Regions from separate parts of the Amycolatopsis sp. WAC 04182 genome, predicted to be linked through region 1. Evidence: predicted binding sites of a transcription regulator. Region 1 holds the regulator's gene; the other holds the start of a gene.
The links. Region 1 encodes HspR, which represses chaperone genes until heat shock. Its sites were predicted from a motif close to ANNTTGAGTNNNNNNNACTCAANNT; they were not measured.
Positions count from the first base shown of each region.

Region 1 (6,032 bases):
GGCCTCGGGGAGTCCATTGTGGACGACTCGGTGTCGGTGGCCACCGGGCTGGAGAAGGAGCTGGCGGAACGCACCGCCGACCTCCAGCGTCTCCAGGCGGAGTACGCCAACTACCGCAAGCGCGTGGACCGCGACCGCGAGCAGGTCGTCGCCGGCGCGAAGGCGTCGGTCGTCAACGATCTGCTCCCGCTGCTCGACGACATCGAGCGCGCGGAACAGCACGGCGATCTGACGGGCGCCTTCAAGGCGGTCGGCGAGAAGCTGGTCGGGAGCCTGCAGCGGTCGGGCCTCGAGCCGTTCGGCGCCGAGGGCGAGCCCTTCGACCCGAGCGTCCACGAGGCGGTCCAGCACAGCACGTCGCCGGACGTCACCGAGCCGACGGTCACCATGGTCATGCGCCGCGGTTACCGCTTCGGCGAGCGTGTGCTGCGCCCGGCGATGGTCGGGGTCACCGACCACGAGCCGGGCGCGGCTCCCGCGCCGTCGGCGCAGGACGCCCCGGTGGACCCGCCCGTCGGTGGCGAACTGCCGCTCGAGGGCGAACTTTTCGATGAGAACAACCGCTGATCGGCGATACGGCGTGAAAGGAGGAGACGTTCGGTGAGTGCACGGGAATGGATCGGTAAGGACTTCTACCGTGAGCTGGGCGTCTCCTCCGACGCCACCGCGGACGAGATCAAGAAGGCCTATCGCAAGCTGGCCAAGGAGAACCACCCCGACGCCAACGCGGGCAACGCGGAGGCCGAGAAGAAGTTCAAGGCGGTCTCCGAGGCGTACGGCGTTCTTTCCGACACGTCCAAGCGCAAGGAGTACGACGAGGCCCGCCGCCTCTTCGGCTCCGGTGGTCCCGGCGGCTTCGGCTTCCCGGGGGCCGGCGGTGGCGGCGGCGGTTTCGACGTCGGCGACATCTTCGGCCAGGCGGGTCAGCAGCAGGGCGGCTTCGGCGGTCTCGGCGACATCCTCGGCGGGCTCTTCGGCCGTCGCGGCGCCGCCGGTGCCACCGCGAACCGGCCGCAGCGCGGCTCGGACGTGGAGACCGACGTCCGGATCGACTTCGCCGAGGCGGTCAAGGGCGCGACCCTGCCGCTGCGGCTGTCGAGCCCGGCGACCTGTTCCACCTGTGGCGGCAACGGCGCGAAGCCGGGGACCTCCCCGAGGACGTGTGCGACCTGCCAGGGCAGCGGGCTGGTCAGCCGGAGCCAGGGCGCGTTCGCGTTTTCGGAGCCCTGCCGGGACTGCCGCGGCCGCGGCACGCTCATCGACGACCCCTGCCCGGAATGCGCGGGCGAGGGCATCAGCACCCGCACCCGCACGCTGACCGTGCGGATCCCGCCGGGCGTCGCCGACGACCAGCGGATCCGGCTGGCGGGCCAGGGCGAACCGGGCCGTGGCGGCGCGCAACCGGGCGATCTGTACGTCCGCGTGCACGTCGCTCCGCACGCGGTGTTCGGGCGCAAGGACCTCGACCTGACGATCACCGTGCCGGTGTCCTTCACGGAACTGGCCCTCGGCGGCACGATCACCGTGCCGACGCTCGAGGGGAAGGTCTCGCTGAAGGTGCCGCAGGGCACGGCGAGCGGTCGCGTGCTCCGGGTGCGCGGCAAGGGAATCGCGAAACGCGACGGCTCGCAGGGCGACCTGCTGGTCACCCTGCAGGCGGCCATCCCGGCCAAATTGGACGACAAGGCCCGTGAAGCGCTGGAGGCCTACGCGGAGGCCATGGCCGACCACGATCCGCGACCGGAGATCACCGAACTTCTCGAAGGCAGGTGAGCACGATGTTCGGCGGGCTGCCGCACGGTGCGGACGAGGACACCCCGGTGTTCGTCATTTCGGTGGCGGCGCAGCTTTCCGGCCTGCACGCGCAGACCCTGCGGTCCTACGACCGCCAGGGTCTCGTGTCGCCGGGCCGGACCTCCGGTGGTGGACGCCGTTACTCGATGCGGGATATCGCGTTGCTGCGCGAAGTGCAGCGACTGTCCCAAGAGGACGGTGTCAACCTCGCGGGCATCAAGCGGATCATCGAGCTGGAGAACCAGGTCGACGCGCTCCGCGCGCGAATCGCCGAACTGACCGATGAGCTCACGGCGGCATATGTCGCCGCCGAACAGACGGCCGCGGCCGTGCACGCCTCCTACCGCAAGGACCTCGTCCCCCTGCGGCAGCAGACGGCCCTGGTCGTCTGGAAGCCCAAAAAACGTACTTAGGTCCCGCGTGATTGAACGTGTCACTCGCGTGATTGAGCACGCAACTCGCGTGATTGAAGGCGTAACTCACGAGTTACGCCTTCAATCACGCGAGTGACACGTTCGCGCACAGAGGACTGAACGCGTTATTGGCCGGGCACCAGGGTCCGGATCTGCTGGACCTCGCCGGTGCGCGAATCCATGATCCGCTGGGCCAGTGCCTTCGCCTCCGGGTTCTTGCCGTCCTTCAGTTCGGTCCTCGCCAGCGCGACCCCGTTGTGCTGGTGCGCGACGAAGATGTCGGCGAAGTCGAGGCTGAACTCCGCACCATCCTTTTTGGACAGTGCTTCGAGCAGTCCCTTGTCCGTGAGCCCGTCGCCACCGTGATGGTGGTGCGCGTGCGGATCCGCCGAGCCCGTCTCGGGTTTGCCCCAGGCCTTCAGCCAGTTCCGCATGTCGGTGGTCTCGGTCTGCTGCGTCGCCTCGATGGCCGCCGCGAGATTCGTCAGCTCCTGCTTCTGCCCCTGCTTGGCCTTCACCAGCTTGACGATCTCCACACCCTGGTCGTTGTGGGCGATCATCATCTGCAGGAACATCACGTCGGCGTCGTTGTACGCCGCCGACGCGCCCGCCGACTGGGGGACCGGGGAGAGCGGGGCGCCGGCGTTGGGGGGTGAGCCGTCGCCGGACCCGCAGCCCGCGAGGGCCACGAGACCGGCGACGAGAACGAGGGCCAGCTTCACTGGCGTGTCCACAGGGCCGGGGTGTTCGGCGGCTCCCAGCCTTGGATCGCCGTATGCGCCATCTGGCACCGGTAGGTGGCGCCGCCGTAGGTCACCGTGCTGCCGACCGAGTAGGACGCGCCGGCCGCCCAGGTGCCGCCGGTGGGCGGGTTGGTCGTGCTGGTCGGGGGGTTCGACGTCGTAGGCGGGTTGCTGGTGGTCGGCGGGTTGCTCGTGGTGGGCGGGTTGCCGCCGCCGATCTGCAGGTCGATGCAGCTGTAGAAGGCCATCGGCGTGTCCGCGATGTTCCAGATGGCGAGCACCTTCTGGCGGCCGCTGAAGCCGTTCAGGCTCACCGTGTGCGACGTCGGGTCCTTCGGCGCGGAGTTGTTCCCGCTGATGTCGGCGATCTTGGTGCCGCCGATGTAGTACTCGTAGTTCGTGGTCCGGTGGTAGGCGGTGAACTTCCAGTTGAAGGTCACGCTGTTGCCGACCGACGCGGCGGGCCACGGCTTCGACTCGTCGTTGAGCTCGGCGAATCCGGGAAGACCGCCGTTGCAGCTGCGGAGCCCCTTGGGGCCTTCGACGCTCTGCGGTTCGTAGACGATGGCACCGCAGCCGGAAACCTTGCCCTGGGCGCAGTTCGCCTGGCGGCTGGGCGGGGACAGCACATAGCCGTGGGCGCTGGCCACCTGCGGGATGGCCACGATGGCGATCGGGGCGAGGATCGCACCGGCGGCGGCTGCCACGAGCTTGCGTTTGACGGTCATGCCGGCTCCTGGGGGATGGAACGACGGTGTTCCCGTAAGGGGGAGCAATGTGGTCTAGACCATAAATCCGCCGGTGACCGCGGTCAATGATTCACTGACCTACTGCTGCGTCGAGCCCAGGTGGAACAGCCGATCGGCCTAATACGAAGGACGCATCGGCTCAGTCCAGGGTGAAGGGGTCGTACTTGATCCGCGCCAGGTCCGTGCCCGCGGCGAGCAGTTTCGCGATCGTCGCCCGGATCATCGACGGTGACCCGGCGACGTACACGTCGCGCTCCTTCCAGGCACCGCGCTGCGTGACCGCCGTGGCCAGCGTGCCGCGGTCGCCGCCGGCGATGGTGCCTTCCTCGGTCACCGGGGTCACCGTCAGCCAAGGGCAGGTGACGGTCAGCCCGCGGAGCTCGTCGAGGGCGTAGAGGTCTTCCGGGCGGCGGCCGCCGAAGAACAGGTGCACCGGCGGGTTGTGCTTCCAGCGCGACATGTCGTCGAGCAGGGCGAGCAGCGGCGCGACGCCGGTGCCGCCGCCGATCATCAGCAGCGGACGGCTCTCCGTGTGGTTCACCGAAAGCGCGCCGAGCGACGGGCCGAGGCGCCAGACGTCGCCGAACCGGGTGTGGTGGACGATCGCGCGCGAGACCCAGCCTCCGCGCACGGCGTGCACGTGGAACTCCATCGTCCCGTCGGCGTGCGGCGCGGTGGCGGGCGAGAAGTACCGCCACATCCGCGGCCGCTGCGGGACTTCGACGCTGACGTAACCGCCGGCCCGGTACGGGAGCGGCTGATCGGTGCGTACCTTGACGATGGCGACGTCACGGGACACGACGCGGTGTTCGATGACGGTCGCCTTCCACCACGCCGGCCCGACTTCCTTGCCCGCGGCCTCGCGCATGTTCTTCGAAATGACGCCGTACGCGGTGACCCAGGCGTCTTCCAGCTCCGGTGTCCAGTCGTCCTTCAGGAACCTTTTCAACGCGGCGATCAGCGCGACGCCGACGGCGTCGTAATGGCGGCCGAGGACGTCGAACTTCCGGTGGTCGCGGCCGAGTTGCCCGAGGAACGTGGCCAGTTCGTCGGGCCGGTCCACCATCTGGACGACGTAGACGAGTGCGCGCAGCAAACGATTTCGCTGCGTGGCCATGTTGATCGGGAACAACGCCCTCGCGTCCGGCGAAACGGAGAAGAGCACGCCGTAGAAGTACTGGGACAGCTCTTCGGCCTTCGTTTCGACGGCGGCGAAACTCTTCCTGATGAGCTTGGCCATCTCGACGGTCTTGTCCGCGGACGGCGTCTCGATCAGGGGCGGAACGGGAATCGGTGAAGATCTCGACGAACTCGGTGGATGCTCGTATTTCACTGTTTCGGCAGTCATGGGTGAACGATTTTCTCCAGTTGGATCGGGCATATTCTCCAGACCCGATGTCATCGTGCTCGTGTTCCCCCGAGGGTTCTCGACTGTATGCCCGAACGTCGCGAAAGGATCCACGAATGGTTGTTTCCCGCTCGAACGGAGCAAACGATATACGCGCCGTCAACACCGTCTGGCACTAAGTAAAGGAAAGCGTGATCGGCCGATCGGGTGGGTTTTCTCCGTGATTACGGGATCACGTAACGCGGCTGACCACCATTGTGGAATGGAATTCCTAGTCGATGGTGAAGGGGTCGTACGCGATCTGGTCGAGCGCGCTGCCCGCGACCAGCATCCGGGACACCGTCGCGCGGATCATCGCGGGCGAACCGGCGACGAGGACCCGGTGCCCCGGCCAGGATCCTTGCTGGGTAACGGCTTCCGCGAGGGTGCCCTGCACGCAGCCGGGCGCCTCTTCGCCGTGCTCGACCACCGGCGTCACGGTGAGCCACGGGTTCGTGGCGGCGAGGGCGCGCAGCTCGTCGAGGTCGTAAAGGTCCTCACGCGACGGTCCGCCGTAGAACAGCTGGACCTTCGGGTTTTCGCCCCACTGCGCGAGGTCGTCCAGGATGGCGCGCAGCGGCGCGATACCGGTACCGCCGGCGATCATCAGGACGCCGCGGCCGTCGGTCCGGTCGACCGAAAGCCTGCCGAGCGGCGGCCCCAGCCGCCAGACGTCGCCGGGCTGCGTGTGGCTGACGATGGCGCGCGAAACCCAGCCGCCGTCGACGGCGCGCACGTGGAACTCGATGCCGCCGTCCTCGCGCGGCGCGTTCGCCGGCGACAGGTAGCGCCAGAGCCTCGGCCGCTGCGGGACTTCGACACTCATGTATTGGCCGGGCTGGTACGGCACCGGGAATTCGGGCTGGACGCGGACCAGGGCGAGATCCCAGGTGAGCCGCCGGTGTTCGAGGACGGTGGCCGACCACGATGCCGGGTTGACGTCGGC
Region 1 covers NZ_QHJJ01000004.1:853,934-859,965, forward strand. The annotation lists gene grpE (nucleotide exchange factor GrpE) at 1-567, shown strand, start outside; gene dnaJ (molecular chaperone DnaJ) at 601-1,773, shown strand; gene DMH01_RS24365 (heat shock protein transcriptional repressor HspR) at 1,779-2,207, shown strand; gene DMH01_RS24370 (DUF305 domain-containing protein) at 2,333-2,941, opposite strand; gene DMH01_RS24375 (lytic polysaccharide monooxygenase) at 2,926-3,678, opposite strand; gene DMH01_RS24380 (FAD-binding oxidoreductase) at 3,839-4,939, opposite strand; gene DMH01_RS24385 (globin domain-containing protein) at 5,319-6,032, opposite strand, start outside.

Region 2 (6,032 bases), on a different contig from region 1:
CGGTGGTGTGGCGAGCGGGGCGTAGAACCGCGCGAGCGCGTCCAGCTTGCGCCGCAACACCGACGGCCGGGCACAGTCGGCGACCGTGGGCGCTTCCCCCGGCGTCCCGATCACCTCCTGGTTCTCCACCACCTCACCCGGCACGGCTCCGGGCAACAGCGAGTACCAGACGGTCTCGCCGATGCCCTTCCCACACGAGCCGTGCCGGTTCGCGCCCCGGGCCTCCTCCCTCGCCCGGTTGGCGTGGATGTGGAACGGGGTCGTGAGCAGGGCCCGGCCGTCCACGCTCAGCAGCGAGAGCGGATTCCCGATGCCCGCCGCTTCGAGCCGCCGCGCTTCCGCGGCCAGCGCGAACGGCTCGACCAGCACGAACCGCGACAGATGGGTGGGCACGCCCGCGAACGTGCCCGCCCCGAACTGGCTGAACGTGTGGTGCCGCCCGTCCACGACGACGTTGTGCGCGGCCTGCGCGCCCCCGTTGAAGCGGACCACGGCGGTGGTGGGCCGGGCGGCGCAGAGCGCGTCGACCACCGCGCCCTTGCCTTCGTCGCCGAAGCCGAGCCCGACCACCACCACGTGCCCGTCCAGGAGACTCATCGCAGCACCACGTCGCTCGGCCCATCGGCATCGGGGACCGCCGAGGTGACGACCGACTTGGCGCCCAGCTTCGCCAGCGCCTTGCCGACCGCCCTGCTTTCGGCGACCGAGCCGACGTCCGCCAGATCGGCGAGCGCCCGGTCGACGTCGACGACCCGCTCTTCCAGCCCGATGGTGGCGGCGATCAGCTCGCACACCGCACCGGGATCGTCGAGCTTCAGGAAGTTCTGGCCGAGCAGGCCGCTCCAGTGTTCGCCGATCTCCGGGTCGTTGTAGTACGACGACTGGTTCGGCAGCACGAAGTAGACGTGCCACTTACGGGCCAGCTCCCGGTACACCGAGGCCGGGTCGATGTCCTCCCGCACGTCGTCCCCGATCACCCGGCGGATGTGGCGCGCCTCCAGCGCCGGCTTGTTCAGCTCGTCGCCGATGATGAACAGGTACCCCTTGCGGCCGCGGTTCTGCCAAGCGTCGGTGACGACGTGCCGGGCCATGAAGTAGGCGGCCAGTTCGTAGGACTCGCTCTTCTGCCCGCCGCCACCGCCTTCGAGGAAGATCGTGCGCAGCTGCTCGTCCATCCGGTTGTCCGATTCGAACTGCCCGACCTGCAACGGGACCCGGTCGCTGTCGGCGTCGCCGATCGCGCCGAACAGGACCTGCGGGTCGGTCAGGTAGCCCCGGCGCTTCAGCAGCCCGTGCAGTTTGCCGAGCTTGCCCTGCATGACCCGCGGCACGCGGCGCATCGAGCCGGTGACGTCGAACAGCACCGCGATCGGCGTCGAATCGGCGTGGTCGGCCGAATCCCGGCATTCCCGGACGACGTTCAGCGGGTCGAGCGCGGGCGCCACCTTCCAGTCTTTCGCGGGCTTGGAGCGAAGATCGGCGGTGTAGCCGAAGTCGTCCTCACCCTTGGCACGCCGGAAAGTCTTCGCGGCGGCGTAGGCGTTGTCGTCCCAGTGTCCGTGTCCCATGGTCAGGCTCCTGTCTCGGGGATGGTGAAGGGTCGGAAGGTGCGAGGTCCGTACAAGTCGTCGAGCAGTGCGTCGTACTCGTCGAGCAGATCGGCGGCGTCGGGTCGTTGTGCCGGCGCTTCCTGTGTGCACCAGGTCGCGAACTCGCGTTGACGGATTTCGTCCGGTGCCAGGAGTTCCAGCATCATGCGGTGGAGCATGTGGACGTCGGTGGCCGCGGTCACCGGTAGTCCTTTGTGGACTTCCGGCGGGTACCGGATGGACTTGTCCGCCGCCAGCGGGAGCACGCCGTCCTCGACGGCGAAGGACCAGCCGACGACGACGATGCCGTGCTGTCCCGGATGGACGAGCACGTTGTCCGCGGTGAGGTGGCCATGGACGACACCCGCGCGATGGGCGCCCGCCACGGCACGCAGGAGGCGGCGGTGCATCCACGCGTAGTCGCGGCCGTCGAGCCCGCCGGGGAAGGCCTTCCCGATGTCGGCGAGGGTGACGAACCCGTCGACGAGCGGATCGAGGACGCTGAACGCGCGGTCGCCCCTGGCCACCGGACCCGAGGTGTCCAGCAGTCGCGGGTAATAGGGGCGTAGCCATCGGTGCCGTTCGGTGAAGCCGTCGAGCGTGCGCAGTGCCGTCCACTCGGCGTGGATCAGCGGGTTGAGCGCCGGGTCGCGGACGAGTTTGACCAGATGGGGCCCGGTGGTCCGGTACGTCGTCGCGACACTGCCCACCGCGTGTGGCGAGGTGAGGGTGTACGCCGACGTCGCCGTGGTGACGGTCTGCTGCCGGGCGCGTTTCCAGTCGTCGTGGAGGCGGTTGAGGGTGGCGGCGGCCCGGTGGGCGCGCTCGTCACCGGGGTTGCGGTCGGGGTGGAGCAAGGCCGCCAGTTCGCGGTAGCGATGGCGGGCGAACAGAGCGGCCGCGTCGACCGTGTTCTCGATCATCGTCACGGCGTCTTCCCTGGTGAGCATAGTTTGAGTCTAGACGACTCTTACCTCGGATCGCAAGGGGGTGGGTACAAATCCCGTGCCGCGCGGCGGCTTCGGCTCATAAACTGGGCGAGCCGGACAGGGGGTGTTGGTGGTCTTCCGGGAACTGGATCGGAAAGACGGGCAGCGGACGAACGCGCTGATCATCGCGTTCGTGATCGGGATCGTCTGGGGAACCGTCGCGGCCTTCGCCGGGCGGTGGACCGTCGAAGGGCTGGCCGGCACGTACAACGTGCGCGCGGTGATCTCCGAGTGGAACTCCACGACCAGCGAAGGACAGCACGGCCCGCGTACCAGCTACGAGGTCCTGGCGATCGCCGAAGACGGCCGCGCGATCGAATTGCCGACACGAGACACGTTCGGCCTCGCCGATCCGGTGGTCGCCCGGCTTTCGTCGGTGACAGACCGGGTCTTGTCCGTGCGCGGGGCCACCGACGTCGTGGAAGCCCACCATCCGTGGGAGAAGATCACGGCGATGTCCCTTGGCTGGGTGCTCCTGGCGCTCGCGGCCGTCGTGCTGGTCAAACTGGCGAGACTGGGGGTCACGCGGAAGGCGTTGCCGTTCCTCGCCGGGCTGGCCTTCGCCGCGTTCGTCGTGCTGACGCCGGTCGGGTTCGGCGAGACGGCCTATGGCGAGGTGGCCGACCCGGTCCCGAATTTCTGGGAACTCCGGCGCGACCTATGGGGACCGCGGCCGGTGTTCGCCCAGGGACAGACCGCCGTCTCCGGGGAGGCGGCCGTGCGTGTGCTCGACAGCAGGCCCGGCCCGCCCGAGGGAGCCGAGGCGTGGTTGAGCGAATTCCACGTCCTCACCTTGCGGATCGAGGCGTCCCGCCTCGGCGGCACGGCACTCGAGCTGTCGGCCGACGAACACGGTGAGCCGGAACGGGTCAAGGACTGCGCGGGCGCTCCCGGCGCTTTCGACGGCACCACGGGTCTCGTCTGCTTCGTGGTCCCGCCCGGATACCGGCCCCAGTACCTTCTCGTCGGCAAACTCGAACGCGAAGTCCTGCTGAGGCTCCAGTGAACGACGAAAGGAGTCCAGCGCCGGAAAACGCGCGGAAACCCGCAGTTCTTTCGTCGGTGCTTTCGACCGTTCTCCCTTTTCTGCTGATCTTCGGTGTCGTCTGGGGCTTCCTCGGTTCCGACATCGGTGAGTTGAGCACCGGCGAGGACGTCACGGTCACCGAGATCTCGGGGTGCACCTCGGAGGGATCCGCAGTGAACGGCCAGACCCCCTACTGCTCCGGGAAATGGCGCTTCGCCGACGGTCGTACCGGAGGCGGCCGGATCCTGGGCGAGGACATCTCGGCGGGTGACACGGTGTTCGCCGGTGACGGGTTCGCCCATCGGTCGCGATCGCCCTTGATCTGGAAGGTCTCGGCGGGCGGCGCGCTGGGTCTCTTCCTCGTCGGCATGGTGATCGTGGGCGTCGTCCTGTACCGGCTGGACGTGGGCAAGCGGCGAGGCGAGGGTCCTCGAGAGTAAGCAAAGGTGGCGTTCGCGGGAGCGGGCCGGGGGTGGGGTGATGGCTCCCTTCACTGTGTCTGATGCGGTGAAAGGAGCTTTCGGCCCAGGTACCTACTGGCTTCTCTGAGCGCGGGACCGCGGTCCGTGAAGGCCTCCTTGAGGGACTCAGGGTCCCTCAAGGAGGCCTTCACTACCTTCAGGGTCGCTGCTCTGGTCCCAGGTACACCAGCAGCCACAGTGGCCGCGCGTGAAGGACCCCCTCCCGAGTACATGAAGGCCCCCTTCCTTGCGCCAGGCGCAAGGAAGGGGGCCTTCATGTACTTCAGGGGGCACGGGCGCCGGGACGCGCCGCGGGACGGCGGGATCTCGGGACAGAAGTTCGAGGCTTACACCATGTGCGGCGCCGTCTGGGGCAGCTGACGCTCAGGAGCGGGTCGCTTCGATCTGGCGCTCGTCCTCGGTCGAGCAACTCGTCACCGGATCGTTCGGCCCGCTCCCGCACGTCCAGGCCCCGACCACCACCGGGCCGGGCCCTTGCGGTGACGCCGCCTCGGCGGGCGTCAACTTGGCGAAGTAGTCCGTGAGCACCTGCGTCGCTTCGGCGCACTCGGCCTTCCCGCGCACGACGACCTTGTTCTTCGCGCCCTGGAACCCGGTGACCTCGCCACAGGGTGTGCCGGCCAGGACCTGGTCGGCCGTGGGAGCGGGGGAGGGCGGCGGCGCGGCCGCGGGAGCGGGATCGGCGCCGCATCCGCTCAGCAGGACGACGGCGAACGCGGCGGGGAGCACGGCGAGGCTCTTCATGGGCCCTTCTTCTCGAGGATGGTTCATTCGACGGGGACGACGGCGGCGAACACGTTCTGTTCGCCCTTGCTGCAACTGGTGCCGCCTTGCGCGGCGGGAGCGCCCGAGACGCACAGCCAGCCGTCCACGGTCTCGCTGACCGGCTCGTCCGAGCCCGCGGACTGCCGTCCGGCGATCCTCTTGTGGAACGAACCGACGATCCCGGTCGCGTCCGCGCACGAGACCCCGGGGCCGTTGAGCACCTGCAGGGTCAGCCCGCTGGCCGCGGTGACCGTGCCGCACGAACCCTGAACCGGTTCAGCGGGTTTCGGCTGGGAAGTGGGAGGCGGGGCGGCTGAGGGACTCGGCGGGGTCTGTGACGGGATCGGCGGCACCGACACGCTGGACACCGCTGTGGGGACCGAGGGCGGCGAGACCGACAGCGCGGTGACAGGCGGTGGCGGATCTTCGCCCGAACAGGCGGCGAGCGTTCCGACGGCGGCACAGACGGCGCAGGCCGCGAACAGGCGCCGCCACGTTCCCGTGGTGGTCGAGACGGGCAAGGCGATCCTTTCGTCGGCCGGTCGTGGCCGGCCCATTCTGACCCGGCCGGGCCCGAAGCCGTGGCATTGAGCCACGTTCGATTCGCGGGAGGCTATCGCGCCCGTGGCGCCGCGGTACGCGAGGACCGCGCAAGCACTGTCCATTGTGGACGATTAACATGCCGTTCACAGCGCGACAACACCCTGCTGTCGTTGCGAACCGATCGGACGAATCCACGCCGGATCCGTTAACGCGCGGCCCCTTTCTGCCGAAAACACAGGTAGCGCTCCGGCGTGTCCCAGTCCCCGTCACGAAACCGTGAGAGTGATGAAGACCGACGAACAGACCGACCCCGCGTCACCCCAGGCCACCGCACCGGCGAGCACGGAGCTGCCGCCGACGGCACCGTGCACCGTCGTCTGGTGTGGCGGCCGCCCGTACGTCCTCGAGACCTCAGCCGGCCACAACCGCTGGATGGGCACCGACCACCGGGGCAGGCCCGTGGCGCTGACCAGCGCGGACCTGCAACGCCGAGGCTGGACCCACACCCGGGCCAGCTGACGGGGGAGGACCTGCCGCCGCTGGATAGGCTGAGCGGGTGAGTACGCCCCCGGAACCGAGCGTGACCAGCGAAGAACCCTCCTTGCTGCGGCAGGCCCTGAACGTTCCCAACATGCTT
Region 2 covers NZ_QHJJ01000003.1:985,095-991,126, reverse strand. The annotation lists gene DMH01_RS18380 (adenylosuccinate synthetase) at 1-597, opposite strand, end outside; gene DMH01_RS18375 (hypothetical protein) at 594-1,568, opposite strand; gene DMH01_RS18370 (adenylate cyclase) at 1,571-2,539, opposite strand; gene DMH01_RS18365 (hypothetical protein) at 2,649-3,584, shown strand; gene DMH01_RS18360 (hypothetical protein) at 3,641-4,045, shown strand; gene DMH01_RS18355 (hypothetical protein) at 4,451-4,831, opposite strand; gene DMH01_RS43335 (hypothetical protein) at 4,855-5,373, opposite strand; gene DMH01_RS18340 (hypothetical protein) at 5,681-5,914, shown strand; gene DMH01_RS18335 (CDP-alcohol phosphatidyltransferase family protein) at 5,952-6,032, shown strand, end outside.
Region 2: DMH01_RS18370 (adenylate cyclase) is a predicted target of HspR. The motif match lies at 2,540-2,564, and genes of this name have one in related genera.